Regions from separate parts of the Paenibacillus septentrionalis genome, predicted to be linked through region 2. Evidence: a T-box and tRNA genes for the amino acid it is inferred to sense, from the RefSeq annotation. Region 2 holds a T-box; the other holds one or more tRNA genes.
The links. A T-box is a leader RNA that pairs with one kind of tRNA and senses whether it is charged. The one in region 2 lies ahead of ACFP56_RS03090 (valine--tRNA ligase), so its partner is inferred to be a tRNA-Val.
Positions count from the first base shown of each region.

Region 1 (8,032 bases), 310 kb from region 2:
GGAACCATTCCTTGCGCGGTGGAATGGCCCAGGGGGAACTGAATCAGATAGAAGATTTCTTTCACGTTGTCCCCCTTCAACCGAATGTCGATATTGAACTCGCACCTGATCTCAAGGTGAAGCTGTTAAAAACCGAGCATATTAAAAACAAAGATAGCTACTCATTTATTTTTAATGATGCGTTCTTTTATTCCGCAGATATGGTGTTCAGTCCAAATCTGCTCATAGAGCTTCACCAATCTGGAATCCAAACGATTTATCATGATTGCCAGCTAGAGCCGCCTGGACAAGTGCACGCAACACTTGAGGAGCTGCTAACCCTTCCGGTTGAGCTTCAACGAAAAATTAAACTCATGCATTATGGCGATACAATTGGGAACTATATCGGTAAGACGGGTGCTATGGAAATTGTCGAGCAAGGCAAACCGTCTATTATCGAATAAGGAGCTGATCCTATGCAGCAAGAGGTTGTCGCTGTAAGACGAAATAGTGAGGGTGATATTGTAGAATTCAAGCTATCCTCCGGAACAGTGGTAGATTATTTGCAGGCACAGGAAATGGTTAAAAACGGAGAAATCAAAAACTTGCAGCTTTTTAAAGGCCGCGACCATGAACAGCATATTCGGTCGATTCCGGACGATACACCTTCAAATAATCTAGATCAATTGCCAACCTTTTAATGAAAAGAAGGTAGGATGTCAGGCTTGCCGCCTGCTTCATCCTACCTTCTTTTTATTTGGCGTGCTGATTAATCAGCTCTTTTCTCATATTCCACACTTTATCACTTAACACAACATCGTATTTCTCAGGATTCAGCTTGCGGAGTGTCTCCGGCCAAAATAAATCGAGCTGGCTTACATGATAAGCGGCTATTTCTGTTACAGTTGGAAGCTCATATACACGCTGTCCCGCAGCAAATATAGGTGTCAACAGCGGCTGTACGCGATAATTTTCCACCTTGCGCCGAATAAACGGATGAGAAGGATCATAAAGCATCAGCGGCTCTTTGCTGCCCTCCAGCACCTCATCATGCATCACGATATAATCGGCTTCCGCCTTGCCTGTCTCGTTGTTGATAATGCGATATACATTTTTCTTCCCTGGCGTCGTTATTTTCTCGGGATTGCCGGAAATTTTGATGACCGGTTCATAGCCTCCGTCCTGCTCCTTCGCAACAAGCTTGTATACGCCACCTAACGCTGGATTGTCTGAAGCGGTAATCAGCTTCGTGCCGATACCCCAACTGTCGATTTTCGCTCCTTGCGCTTTCAACTCCACGATAATATTTTCATCCAAATCGTTGGAGGCAACAATGTTCACATCCTGCAGGCCTGCCTGATCGAGCATGACGCGCGCCTTCTTGGACAGATAAGCCAAGTCACCGCTATCCAAACGAATTGCCTTCAAGCTTTTGCCTTTTGCTGCAAGCTTTTTACCTGTCTCAATCGCATGAGGCACACCGTCACGCAGCGTGTCATAGGTGTCAACAAGCAGCGTTACATTATCTGGCAGTGCCTCTGCATAACGATCGAACGCCTCTTGCTCACTTTCATGAATTTGCACCCATGCGTGTGCATGCGTACCTTTGGCGTCCAGGCCAAACAGCATCGCAGCTCGTAAATTGCTCGTCGCATGGAATCCTACGATACAAGCCGCTCTTGCTCCCCAAATCGCCGCATCAGCCTCCTGTGCCCTTCTTGAGCCAAACTCAAGCAATATATCATTCGGGGCAACTTGCTTAATGCGTGCAGCCTTCGTCGCAATCAAGGTTTGGAAATTAAGAAAGTTCAAAATAGCCGTCTCAATAATTTGTGCTTCAAAAATAGAAGCCTCTACTCGCAATATAGGCTCATTTGGAAACACCAAAGTCCCTTCTACTGCTGCATACAGATCACCGTGGAATCTAAATTGTCTCAATTCCTCAAGAAAGGCCAGGTCGTACTGCTCTTCCTGCCTCGCGAGAAACTCAATTTCCTCATCAGTAAATCGTAAATTTTCAATATAGCGAACGATCCGCTCCAAGCCTGCTGCAACAGCAAAGCCGTTGCCAAATGGCAGCTTGCGAAAATAAACATCAAACACAGCTTTTTGATGATGAGTGTGGTGCTTCCAATGCGCATACATCATATTAATTTGATATTTATCCGTGTGCAGCATTAAATGCTGTTCTGTCATAACCTACACCTGCTCTCCTTCTCGCAAAACCTTCGCACCCAGCGAATTTTTGAAATGTCCCAGCGCCCATTCATGACCTGCAGCGTTAAAGCTTGCCGTTGCATCCTCATAAACCGTGATGGCGAAGCCTTTATTATATGCATCAACGGCTGTATGAAGCACGCAAATATCGGTGCAAACCCCTACGAGATGCAGCTCATGAATCCCTCTTGCCCGTAAGCGCTGCTCCAGATCAGTTCCGCAAAATGCGCTGTATCGCGTTTTGTCCATCCAATAAATGCTGCTGGCATTCGTATCATAAACGTGCTGCAGCTTACCATATAAATGTCTCCCTGAAGTGCCCTTAATATTATGAGGAGGAAAAAGTTTTGTTTCCGGATGATACGAATCGTTTTCCTCGTGAAGATCTACAGCCATCACCACATATTGGCCTTCCTTCACAAATTGCTCCGTTAAAGCACTTATCCGCTCCTCAATGGCAATCGCTGGATCACCGCAAGGAAGCTTCCCTGTAACAAAATCAATCGTATAATCAATGACAATCAAAGCCTTCACAGTTCTCACCTCAAAATTGGTAATGGTTATATTATGAAGTTTTTTCGTAAGAAGTCAATAAACAGAAAAGAAAGATGGAAGGTATCTCCTCCATCTTTCTTTTCTGTTTATTATTCAGCTATAAGCTTAATCTTGTATTGAGATGAAATATACGTATCAGCTGTTACCGTTGAGATCACCTGTGGATACATCATATCCGGATTTGGATCTACTTGCGTCAGCTTGATAATCGCAACATCACCCTCAAAGCTGATTTCAGAAATATTCATGCCATAACCTGGATGCGGTACAGTTGCGCTAACCGTAACCTTGTTCACATCATCGTTGATTTTTTCAGTTTTGAATGTTAGCTCAGACAATGCCACTTGCTTGTCACCTTGTTCTTCTTCTTTATCACCAAATTGCTCTTCTACAAATTTCAAAGCATTGCTTACCCAAATCGCAGCGTCTTCACGGGTGATCGGCTTTGTTGGATTAAAGGACCCGTCCTTATTCAGCTCAGCGAATTTTAGCAATAGCAGCTTTTGGATTTCACCCTTGTATTCGTCTTTGCCTTTATCTTCATCAGTATACCCAACATACATTTTAATTAACGCATAGTCGCCTAAACGATCCACTTGCTTCATTAGTTGAGCAGCGAACTCTTCACGGCTAATTGGTGCGTTTGGATTAATGTCTTTATCAAAGATAAGACCATTGTGATATCCATCTACAAATGCTTGAGAATACCATGTATTATCCTTTACTTTAGTGTACACATCACTAGCCTTTGGCTCTTTTACAAATAGGATATGAGCTAGACTGAGTTCGAACGCCTCATCAAGCATGACTGCTGCTTGTGCGTAGCTTAATTTGTCTTGAGGATGATATGCACCTTTCCCTTTCGCATCACCCTTAATGACGCCTCTCTCCTTCAATTGAAGAATATGCTTTTCTCCCTTCAGTCCTTTAATATCACTAAAAGCTGAAGCAACAGGAGTCAAGGCCATCACCGTTGCAAGCGACAATACGATTGCTGCCATACGTTTCCCTTTCACATCAATTCCTCCTTTAATTTGGTTTCACACGATTAAACGAAGCAGCTCAAAAAATTGTTGCGCAACAATGAAATTTTAAGTCTATTGTCCTATTCATATCAGTTATTGCCTAACTGTTTTTGATATAAAATGCTTGATAATTGCTATACGCTGTGATAATATAGCTAATGTTGCTATACGTGCTATAGGACGGTAACTCAGCGGGAGAGTGCTACCTTGACAGGGTAGAAGTCGCGGGTTCGATCCCCGCCCGTCCTACCAGAATATAAACGTTCAACCCCTTGATATATCAAGGGGTTTTCTTGTTTTACAAGGTGAATTATCTCTTGGTTTTTTATCGTTATGATGTCCTAATATTTTTGGGGACGAAATTATTATTGATTCGATTGAACATAAGTACAAACTAAGCGTTTGTACTTATCATTTTCGTCTTCTATTCTTTTGCCAGGAACTATCAGTTATCTTAAAGTATTGCTAGATTCTATCAGTTTTCCACTCTCCTCCAACTATCGTCCACTCCTGTCATCCTGTTTATTGAGAATGAATCCAATACGTCCTCCACCCATATTATGATCCTAATTACTTTTACCGTAGAGAATCTTTTTTTCAAGCTAACGATTTCTACATAGCAAGATAAAAATATTATGTACAATTTCAGCGGCTTGAAACGTTTCTTACTTATTTTTTTGTAATCAATATCTAGTCTAATCCCATTCATTGTTTCGTCGTACTGTGCAGCATTCCAACTAACGCTTCATAACACTGTCCAGTATTAATTAAAAAATTTGAAAGCAATCAATCTTAAGTGATACTATAAAATTAGAAGTACACGGCAATTTATAGGAGGTTTGTGGAACAATGTATAAGACTATTATTTTCGATGTTGACGGAACACTTATTAATACAGAAGATGCGGTTTTGGGATCACTTCAAAAGCTTCTAAAAACAGATTACAACAAGGATGTTGCACGGTCAGAATTGTCATTTGTATTAGGGATTCCAGGTTCCGATTCTTTGCCTAAACTTGGTATAGATAATATTGATAAGGCTAATGAAAGATGGAATTTCTTTATGAAAGACTTCTATCATTCAATTCATGTTTACAATGAAATCAACATTCTTTTGGATACTTTAAAGAAAAAGGGTCTAGACCAAGGTATTGTCACATCAAAGACGAAACAAGAATTAAAAGATGATTTTGAACCATTTGGCCTAATGAGTTATCTTTCATATATAGTTTGTGCAGATGATACAAAGAAACATAAACCAAATCCTGAACCAATTATTAAGTTTTTAGAGATTTCAAAAGCTGAACCCTCATCTTCAATATACATAGGTGACACTATTTATGATTTTGAATGTGCCAGAGATGCTGGTGTTGATTTCGGATTAGCTTTATGGGGATGTAAAAATCATGAAAACATACCCGCAAAATACAAGTTTGAAAAGCCATTAGATATACTGAAATTTGTAGATTAGATACATTAGGAGATCAGTATTCATTTGGGTAAAATCATCAATTGATAGGGAACAGTTTGTCAACTCAATCTAACCGTCTTGAAAAAGGCGGTTTTTTCTATTTAGTAGTAGTCAAGAATGAAAAAAATTGCATTGTCACTAGTAATTCGCTCCTTCACAATATGAATCAAATACGTATTAACCTAAAACCGTTGTGTAGCGCTCTTCACAGTATCATTGCACCAACCATGTTAACCTTTCGTTTAAAGCTGTACTATAGGTTTCTACATTTGCAATTTTCACTCGTCCAATGGGTATACTAATGACCATGCTAAGGAGGGTGTCTATGACAAAAGAGGAAGGCTTTCTTAAGGAAGAACGAAGCGAGTATACGGATCTGGCTACCGTAGAGTCCCAGCGTAATGACTTAACGGCTGAGGAGTTTGCAGAGGGCCCCTACGGCTCGCCTATCAACGCAGAAACACTTGGCAAAAGCACACCATGGCGCAAGGATCAGCGGCCACCTAATCGATTCGATTATGAGAATCGGGCGCTGCATAAAGGAACTGAACGTGTATATCCAGATGACCAAGGGAAAGGCAATGCCGCACAGGATACGTTCAACGAGGATACTGAGTAGCCCCATTGTGATAAACTCCAAAAGATGCATCCCCCGAAAGTTGCGTTTGTTAAACGAGCTTCCGGGGGAAATACATACATTCCTTCCTTATATGTATTCATTATTATCGACTTTACATAGTTGTCTGTCAGATAAGAAGCTCGAGAAAAATAAATAGTTAAACGCAAAAAAGCGTCAGCACGCTTGCACTGACACTTGATTCACGTTGCTCGAGCTTATGACGCTGTTTGAGCTCAAACTGTTTAAACTGATTAACCTTTTACCTTAACACAATTAGAAGCGAAAAGCGCTAGTAAATCCATCAGCTTCGCTCTTTCAAATAAACAGCCTCGATCTCATTACCGTTAAACCACTCACCATCTACACGAAATCGACCAGCCTGTTGATCGATACATTCTACCGTGCCTACAACCTTGAGCTCTTCTGCTTCCTGGCTGTCACGCATCATAACGACTACCTCTATATGCTCCTGCAAGGAACGGATTAGCTCAGCAGGAAATCTGCCGCTACACGCTTGCAAGCAAGTTGTATTGGAGCTGGCTATGCCTGCTGCTGCTTCTGAGGCTTTGCATTCAATCGCCACTTCAACCCCTCCATATCCACAATTCTATCAAGCATGAATGTCCGAACGGCTTTAGCCGTGTCACAATAAGCTAATAGACGCTTCTCTCCAACAGCCAATACGCGTACATCCCTGATGGATACTTGTTGCTTGCTATCTACATATATAAGCTGCACCCATGTACCTACTACGTGCTGCATATAACCACCGCCTTTGAAATCATTATAACCGAACGTATGTTCTATTTCAAGTATGTAGCTTGATCGAACCGAAGAGTATACGAGCTACCTCTTGCCTAGAACCATTAAATAAAATCAAACTGGCTTTAAAACACAAAAAGAGCGATTCAACGCAAGCTGCCAAGCTAACGTCAACGCTCCTTGTTTAGCGAAGAGACTTGCTCCTCTGCTGATTCCATTATAGCATGAGTATATTCCTTATAACAGGATGGAACTTTTGGTAATGATGCAGCTGTGTTCTGCCACAGCAACGCTAAAAAATAAAAAAACCATTAAGCTTAGCTTAATGGACAAACATTCACTCTATATGTGCAATATACAAATCTATCAAATGGTGCCGAGGACCGGAATCGAACCGGTACGGTAGTCACCTACCGCAGGATTTTAAGTCCTGTGCGTCTGCCAGTTCCGCCACCCCGGCTTAATATGTATATTCAACAATGATTAGAGCTTTGTTTTCTTAGTGGTGCCGAGGACCGGAATCGAACCGGTACGGTAGTCACCTACCGCAGGATTTTAAGTCCTGTGCGTCTGCCAGTTCCGCCACCCCGGCAAAAATGGTGGGCCCTGAGGGACTCGAACCCCCGACAAATCGGTTATGAGCCGACTGCTCTAACCAACTGAGCTAAGGGCCCTCGTTCATATAATGAATGCAATCATTACCGACTAGAGAATTGGTTGCGGGGACAGGATTTGAACCTGTGACCTTCGGGTTATGAGCCCGACGAGCTGCCGAACTGCTCCACCCCGCGTCATTAAAAATAAGTCACTCGCAATGGCGACATAAATTAATATACTATAGATAAACATCTCACGTCAAGCATTTTTTACAACATTTTCTTCAAATTCTACATTCATTATAGAAATAGACCCTTAACTACAGCTATTTTATTGTCTCGCCGGCATAAATCTAACGCCGTAACGGCCTCGATTGGATTTGTAGATTTCAATTTCTTTTGGGCAGTCCATACCATACATCCAGTAATCATGCTCCATACGCTGCACGACACAGCTGGCTTGAAACTTTGATTCATATAAACGAATCCAATACACCCACATCCTGAATGCACCTCCATCATTTTTACCGATAGAGTACCCAATTTCCAAGCATTCATGCGATAAACATATAAGGGTCTGACCTTAAGGTCAGACCCTTGCAAGTGTTAGTGTCGTTCGACAGCTTCAGCAGCGTCTTGAGCGCTTGTATCAGCTTCAGCAGGCTGAGATTCATCTGCTTGCTCTTCCTTCTGCTTGGAAGCTGCAGGAGCCTCTGGTGATGTGATCGTTATTTTCTCCCCATCAAATTCCATCAGCACCTTATCCTTGATATTCATAGCCTTGAGGTACTCCTTAGGCACCTGCAATC
Region 1 covers NZ_JBHSTE010000001.1:352,181-360,212, forward strand. The annotation lists gene ACFP56_RS01675 (MBL fold metallo-hydrolase) at 1-443, shown strand, start outside; gene ACFP56_RS01680 (DUF3892 domain-containing protein) at 456-680, shown strand; gene ACFP56_RS01685 (nicotinate phosphoribosyltransferase) at 733-2,175, opposite strand; gene ACFP56_RS01690 (cysteine hydrolase family protein) at 2,179-2,730, opposite strand; gene ACFP56_RS01695 (S-layer homology domain-containing protein) at 2,841-3,767, opposite strand; tRNA gene ACFP56_RS01700 (tRNA-Val) at 3,954-4,028, shown strand; gene ACFP56_RS01705 (HAD family hydrolase) at 4,626-5,246, shown strand; gene ACFP56_RS01710 (hypothetical protein) at 5,572-5,865, shown strand; gene ACFP56_RS01715 (hypothetical protein) at 6,167-6,448, opposite strand; gene ACFP56_RS01720 (hypothetical protein) at 6,406-6,627, opposite strand; tRNA gene ACFP56_RS01725 (tRNA-Leu) at 6,999-7,087, opposite strand; tRNA gene ACFP56_RS01730 (tRNA-Leu) at 7,131-7,219, opposite strand; tRNA gene ACFP56_RS01735 (tRNA-Ile) at 7,225-7,301, opposite strand; tRNA gene ACFP56_RS01740 (tRNA-Met) at 7,342-7,418, opposite strand; gene ACFP56_RS01745 (hypothetical protein) at 7,555-7,725, opposite strand; gene ACFP56_RS01750 (ABC transporter ATP-binding protein) at 7,830-8,032, opposite strand, start outside.
Region 1: it has a tRNA-Val gene. The T-box ahead of ACFP56_RS03090 (valine--tRNA ligase) is inferred to sense a tRNA for this amino acid. The anticodon was not compared.

Region 2 (8,032 bases):
CTTTAAAAATTGAACATATGCTTTTTTAATATTTTCGAAATCTCCATCATAATTTTCCAAATGGTCCGCTTCAATATTCGTAACAACTGCAATCGATGGATGATATTGCAGGAAGGACCCGTCACTTTCATCTGCCTCCGCTACCAAATAAGCTCCTTTTCCTGCCTTTGCATTGGTGCCAAGATTAACAATCTCTCCGCCAATAATGTAGGTAGGATCCTGATTCGTTAGCTCCATGACAAGCGCGATCATGGATGACGTTGTCGTTTTTCCGTGTGCGCCTGCCACTGCAATGCCGTTGGTTGCATTGAGAAGCTTGGCTAGCATTTCTGAGCGATGAAGGACTGGAATTCCGGCTTGCTTCGCTGCCACCAGCTCTTCATTATCAGCATTAACCGCCGTAGAATAAACGACGAGTGTAGCGCCATCAATATGTGATGCATCATGCCCAAGCTTCACAATTGCGCCTTGTTCAGCAAGCTTTTTGGATAAAGCTGATTGTGCTACATCAGACCCCGTTACCTTATAGCCCATTTCCAAAACGACCTTGGCGATAGCACTCATACCATACCCGCCAATACCGATGAAATGAACTTGTTCATTTGCTTTCAAAGAGAATTCACCAGCCTTTTTCTGCATCCTTGTTGTGTAGCATATACGAGCGCACGTCTCCTATCAAATACAATGTACCAGTAACTACTGCAAGATCTGATTCCTTCGTTGCTTCAAGTAATCGTTCTAGCGCCTTTTTCCAGTCTTTTTCAACAATAATGTTGGGAAAGGACGTTAATGCAAGCTCTTGCACAAGATCCTCAACTAAGACACGTAGCTGCTCAGCGTCTTTAGCCATTCGATAATTAGGCTCTGTAAGTATTAGTGTATCCACTAATGGTAATATATGCTTCAAAGTGTCACGGTGATTCTTATTCTCGATCATTCCCATAACAAGATGCAATTTTTCATACTTAAACGTTGTAGAGAGGGCTTGCGCAAGCACTTCTGCTCCTTCGGGATTATGCGCCCCATCAAGCAGCAAACGAGGCTGGTCGCTAATTTGCTCCAGACGTCCAGGCCAGGTAGTTTCCTTCATTGCCTCAAGTAAATCCTCATCATCTATAACTAAAGCAAAATATTGACGAAGCACTTCAATCGTCATAAGCGCTACTGCAGCATTTTGTCGTTGATGTGCGCCCTTCATCGTAATCGTCACTTCTTCAATATTACGGAAAATCCCTTCAAAACGGAATTGCTGCTCGTGTTCATCTACATAAAGCGGCATCTGATCAAACTGCTTCTGATACTGATATAATGTACTCTTTTTGTCCTTGGCAACATCGGTAATGACACGAAGCGCCTCAGGCTGAGTCACACCTACCACGACGGGAGTGCCCGCTTTAATAATGCCTGCTTTTTCATACGCGATCGCTTCCAGCGTATCGCCTAGCTTATCCATATGATCATGACCGATATTCGTAATGACAGATACAACAGGATTTACAATATTGGTCACATCGAGACGTCCGCCAAGCCCAGTTTCCCATACTACGTAATCAGGATAAGTTACTGTTCCGTAGTACAAAATCGCAATTAGTACAGTAACCTCGAACATCGTAGGGGAACCCAGCTCTGTCTGAGCCATTTCCTCTACGAACGGCCGTACCTTATTGGCAAGCTGCAGCAGAACTTCCTCTTCTATATCTTGACCATTATATTGCATGCGATTCGTAAACTTCGTAATATATGGCGAAGTAAATGTTCCTACATCATATCCACCCTTGAGCAGAACATGCGAAAGGTAAGAGCATACCGAGCCCTTACCATTCGTGCCTGCAACATGGATAAAACGCAATCTGCGATGTGGATTGTCAAGTGACTGCAACAATTGCTCAATACGTTCTAAGCCAGGACGTATGCCGAACGGAATTAGTCCATTAATCCATTCGACAGCCTCTGAATAGGACTGCATAGCAGCGACATCTTGAAGTTTGCTCATATCCATTCTTCCTCTCTTCCTGCGATAGTTTAACCGCGAAGCTCAGCAATACGTTGAACAACCTTGTCACGCTTTTCAGCATAATCCTTCATTTTTCCACGTTCTTCTTCAATTACTTTTTCAGGTGCCTTTGCAACAAAGCCTTGATTAGCAAGCTTTTTCTCAACACGCTCAACCTCTTTATTCAAATGCTCCAGCTCTTTTTCAAGACGAGCGATTTCTTGACCAATATCAAGCAGACCAGCAAGCGGCAAATAAAGCTCAGCACCTGTTACAATCGCAGACATAGCCTTATCCGGCGCTGCCATATCGATTGCAATTTCCAAGGAGGAAGTTCCGCAGAAGCGCTGAATAAACTCTTCATTGGACGACAGGATGGCATATTCCGCTTCTCCTGATGGCTTAACAAGCAGCTCAACCTTTTTGCTCATCGGAACATTCACTTCAGCACGAATGTTGCGAATCGCACGAATCATTTCCATCAGCAGCTCCATTTCCGTAACAGCTTGTGGAGCAGCAAGCGACTCCTCATACACCGGCCAAGGAGCAAGTGTAATTGTTTCGCCTTGATGAGGAAGGTGCTGCCAAATTTCCTCAGAAATAAATGGCATGAACGGATGAATCAAACGCTGCGTACGATCGAGCACGTAAGCAAGAACGGATTGCGTTGCTTTTTTAGCCGCTTCATCTGTTCCATACAAACTAAGCTTCGAAAATTCGATATACCAATCGCACAGATCATCCCAAATGAAATTGTATAACAAGCGTCCTGTCTCGCCAAAGTCATAGCTATCCATCAAGCGAGTGACATCACGCACCGTTTCATTCAAGCGATGCAAAATCCATCGGTCAGCTGTGCCCAGCTTGCCGTTTAGATCTATATCCTCATACTTGAAGCCTTCAAGATTCATCAAGGCAAAGCGAGATGCGTTCCAGATCTTGTTGGCGAAGTTGCGCGCCTGCTCAACCTTCTCATAGCGGAAACGCAAATCCTGTCCTGGCGTGCTGCCTGTCGAGATCATAAAGCGCATCGCATCAGCGCCATATTGTTCAATAACTTCAAGCGGATCTACACCGTTGCCAAGCGACTTGGACATTTTTTGTCCATCCTTATCGCGTACAAGACCATGCATCAGTACGTCCTTAAACGGAATTTCATCCGTAAACTCAAGAGCAGTAAAGATCATGCGAGCAACCCAGAAGTAGATAATATCGTAACCTGTTACAAGAACATTAGTAGGATAGTAACGCTTTAGATCCTCTGTTTGCTCAGGCCAGCCGAGTGTAGAGAACGGCCATAGCGCAGAGCTGAACCATGTATCCAAAACGTCATTGTCCTGACGAAGATTCGGATCATTCTGATCCTCACGTGATACAATCAGCTCTCCAGTTTCGTCATTGTACCAGGCTGGAATACGATGCCCCCACCATAGCTGACGGGAAATACACCAATCGCGTACATTTTCAATCCAGTTGAGATATGTTTTCTCAAATCGTTCAGGCACAAAATGTGCGCCTTTTCCGGATTTTTGAGCAGCAATCGCAGCTTCTGCCAGCGGCTTCATCGCTACAAACCATTGTGTGGACAAGTACGGCTCTACTACTGCGCCGCTGCGCTCACTGTGGCCAACCTGATGAACATGATCCTCAATCAACACACATACGCCTTGCTCCTGCAAATCAGCAACAAGTTGCTTGCGGCAATCAAAGCGATCCATCCCTTTATATGGACCCGCTTCTTCATTCATCGTGCCCGTTTCATCCATCACAATAATTTGCGGCAACTGATGACGCTCGCCCACTTCAAAGTCATTCGGGTCATGGGCAGGCGTAATTTTTACCGCGCCAGATCCGAAATCCTTCTCTACATATTCATCTGCAATAATCGGAATCTCACGGTTCACAATCGGAAGCACGAGCATTTCACCGATCAAATGCTTGTAGCGCTCATCCTCGGGGTGCACTGCAACCGCTGTATCGCCAAGCATCGTTTCAGGACGCGTCGTTGCAACCGTAATATAACCGGAACCGTTTTTCAACGGATAACGCAAATGATACAGATGTCCGTTAAGCTCCTTATATTCTACTTCAATGTCAGAAAGTGCCGTTCTCGCAGCAGGATCCCAGTTAATAATTTTTTTGCCGCGATAGATCAAGCCTTTTTCATATAAACGTACGAACACTTCGCGTACAGCTTTAGAAAGGCCTTCATCCAGCGTAAAGCGCTCACGGGAGTAATCAAGCGACAATCCCATTTTCGCCCATTGCTCGCGAATCGTGTTCGCATATTGATCCTTCCATTCCCATACCTGCTCAAGAAACTTTTCCCGTCCTAGATCATGACGAGAGACGCCTTGCTCGCGCAGCTTCTGTTCAACCTTCGTCTGAGTAGCAATTCCCGCATGATCCGTACCAGGCAGCCATAACGCATCATAGCCCTGCATACGCTTTGTACGGATAATAATATCCTGCAGCGTAAAATCAAGCGCATGACCAATATGGAGCATGCCTGTTACGTTAGGCGGTGGGATTACAATTGTAAACGGCTCAGCATCCTTACGCTGACCAGCTTGAAAGAAGTTGTTGCTAGTCCAATATTCATACCATTTTTGTTCAGCAGCCTTTGGATCATACGTCGTAGGCATGCTTGGTTTAGACTCTGACATGTTTTCATCCTCCATACGAAAATTATGCAATAAAAAAGCCTTTCATCCTTAAAAAGGACGAAAGGCTATTCTTCCGTGGTACCACCTTCATTCCACACAACGAATTTCCGTCGTATGGCACTTCATACAGATAACGGCTGTTGCCGGCCGCACCTACTTCCAGCATCATAGCTGAGTTCAGCTTGGCAATTCAGAGGCGACCCATATACTTGTTATCCTGTAGAACCTCTCAGCGAACAGCTCTACTCTCTGAAGGCAACAATTGTATATTATTCCTCATCAACATTATTAGACATATACTAATATAATAACGCATGATGAGGAACTAGTCAATTTATAACAAGTAGGTACTTTAAGAACTTAAGATGGAATGTAAAGCAGTTGTCCCTCTGTGATCGCAGATTCATGCAGGTTGTTGCGAACAAGCAAATCACGCGGGCTAATGCTGTAACGTGATGCGATTTCCTCCAACGTGTCATTCTTCTGTACAATAATCATACGAATCCGCTTAAATTCATTTTGCTCTGGACGCTTGCTTAAAAACAGCTGCTGCCACTCAATATCGTCATCTATTGTCTGCTTGGCTGCTGCTTCAGCCTGCTGACGGTCTTCCTCCTGCTTTTGCAGAGTTGCTGCCTGCTGAGCAGCCTGCTCCCTCAAGCTGGAATTCAATATCGTACGTATTCCTTGTGTTTCGTTTTCATCTTGCTTCCCATTAAGCGCTATATGAAGCTCACGTTCAGCAGCAGGAGACTCAGGCGCTTGCTGCTCCTCTTGTTCTTGCTCCGAATCGACAGCTTCTTCGTGAGCTTCTTCCTGATCGGCATCCTGTTCATCTCGCGCAGGTTCATCGTTAGCTGATGCTTCATCTTGCTGTTCGGCTTGTTCTGCTTCTACGGGCTCCCATGCACTCCACTGCTCCTGCTGTTCTGTCTCACTCACAGCTGCTGCACTTGATTGCTCTTGAGCTTCGATACGCTCAGGCTCCTCTTGCTGTACTGCTTCAAGCGACTCTTCTAATGCTGATTGTTCATGCCAGCTTATAGCACTGTCAGCTGCAATTTGCTCTTCCTCTTGTTCAGCCTGCTGACGATCTGGATAGCTTAGCTCCTCTTCAGAAACAGCTGGCTCTTGAGGCGCTCCATACTTTTGCTCAATAAACTGGACGAAGCTCGACTGATCAGTTGCTTGCCCCCACTGGCTCACTTGTCCGTTATCCTGTTCAGCACGGTACAGCTCCTCCTGCTGATACAATTCAGAAGACGACTGCTCGCCTTGAGTATGATCATGATGTAAGTATGAATTGGCAGCGGACACGAATTCTGAGTAATTTTGAGCAAGCTGACCCTGTTGGGCATCCCCTGATTGATCTCTATAGAGCTGGACTTCATCCTGCCCTTCAAACTGCTGAGGCTCATATTGCTGCTCGTCGTTTTGCTCCTCATATCCGTAGCGTGCCTCATATTGACCTGCAAACGCCTCCTGCTGTTCGCCATACTGCTGTGCACCATACTGTTCAGCTGACACAAACTGCTGTCCATTATCCTGTTGCTCATTCTGCGCCTCATAACCGTAGCGCGCCTCGTATTGACTAGCAAAAGCCTCTTGCTGCTCGCCATATTGCTGTGCATACGCATCCTGCTGGCTATCAAATTGGCCTGAATCCTGAGCCGCATACTCACCGTCTTCACCGAGTGAATGAGAAGCAGTAAAGGCCTCCATATTCCAGCTGTCACTTTCCTCTTCCTGTTCAAGCGAGATGCCGCGCAGCGATAGGATGCCGGTTAAGTTCAGTGCTCGCGATGAAAGCAGCACGACATCAAACGTATCAATATCAACTGTAATTTCATCAAGCCTCGTTACACGATTCATCGGAAGTGTAATTTCCACTGGAATCCAATGCTCAAGTGCAACTTGCTCGTCCCCCGCTCCTTGAGCTCGATAAATACCGTTCAATACAAGCTGACCCTGTAAAACCGCATTTTCACCCTGATCTATTACTTGAATCCGAGGTACTAGCTCAATTTCCTCCAGCTCATCAATGGCCGCTACATTTTCTGGTAAATGCACACGCTCATAAATATCAAATCGAAGTCCATTAGACACGATAAAGCCTCCCTTCACAATAATGAATGCTTGTTTTACATAAGCTTTCACTATCTATCTATATGGTGAAGGGAGGCTATGTTATGACTAACTTTTTGTAATATACGCTTTAATTTCCGCATACCATTGAGGCGGATTTGATTCAATGACCATGTTCTTTCCTGTTACTGGATGAGTAAAGGTCAAGCTGGCTCCATGAAGTGCTTGATGACTAAGCAGCTCTGTGTTGCCGCCATACAAATAATCGCCTACGAGCGGGTGTCGAATATGACTCATATGCACACGAATTTGATGCGTACGTCCTGTTTCAAGAGAAAGCTTGACAACAGAGTACAGATCTCCGCTTTCAACAACCTCGTAGTGCGTAACCGCGTGCTCGCCCTTGGGTGTAACCAGTCTGCGCTTTGGCTGATGACGGTCTTTGCCAATCGGCTCGCGGATAACGCCTTTTTTCGGCTGGACCTTGCCATGAACGATTGCCAAGTATTGACGTTCAATTTCTTTATTGCGCATTTCTTCATCCAGACGCTGCTGAGCCAGTTCGTTTTTCGCATACAACACAGGACCTGACGTATCATCATCCAGCCGATGAATATGTCGCACGATAATCGGATCGTTGCTACGAAGCATATGGACCGCAACTGCGACATCAAGACTGTTGCGCTGCCCCTTGTTGGCGCCATGAACAGGCATGCCAGCAGGCTTGTTCGCAACAAGCAGGTGGTCATCCTCGTACAAGATCTCCAAGCGCGGAGCGCCGACCTTAGCCTCCGTTTGCGCTGCTCGGTAATCGGCATCCTGTTCGAGATCAGCATATGTATAGGCAAGTAAGTGCAGGTCTTCTCCTACGAAGCGAATGCCCCCTACTGAAAAAATTCGGTTCAGCCACTTAGCTGGAAAAATCGAGCATGCAAGCAGCCACTGCCGTACAAGATGTGGATGGCTGCCAGCCTTTGGCTGATATTGCGCTTGCTCTTTCGTTAGCCGCTCACTCAAAGCTGTATAATTCAATACGAGATCCGTGCCTTCACGCGTGAGCAATCCTTCTAACATCGCATTCACCTCAACAATTATGATAGCTGTGACAATGCATAGCCTTGAGCAGCAATCGTTTGCTCTATATCTTCGTCGCTATGCACAATAGACAGAAACAGTCCTTCAAATTGTGAAGGAGGAACACTAACGCCTTGATCAAGCATATGAGCAAAATAACTTGTAAAGTACGCTAAATTAGATGTTTTTGCCGTTTCAAAATTAATGACCTGCT
Region 2 covers NZ_JBHSTE010000001.1:661,424-669,455, forward strand. The annotation lists gene murC (UDP-N-acetylmuramate--L-alanine ligase) at 1-612, opposite strand, end outside; gene ACFP56_RS03085 (bifunctional folylpolyglutamate synthase/dihydrofolate synthase) at 620-1,993, opposite strand; gene ACFP56_RS03090 (valine--tRNA ligase) at 2,023-4,659, opposite strand; T-box leader at 4,710-4,951, opposite strand; gene ACFP56_RS03095 (LysM peptidoglycan-binding domain-containing protein) at 5,020-6,765, opposite strand; gene ACFP56_RS03100 (RluA family pseudouridine synthase) at 6,853-7,818, opposite strand; gene hemL (glutamate-1-semialdehyde 2,1-aminomutase) at 7,836-8,032, opposite strand, start outside.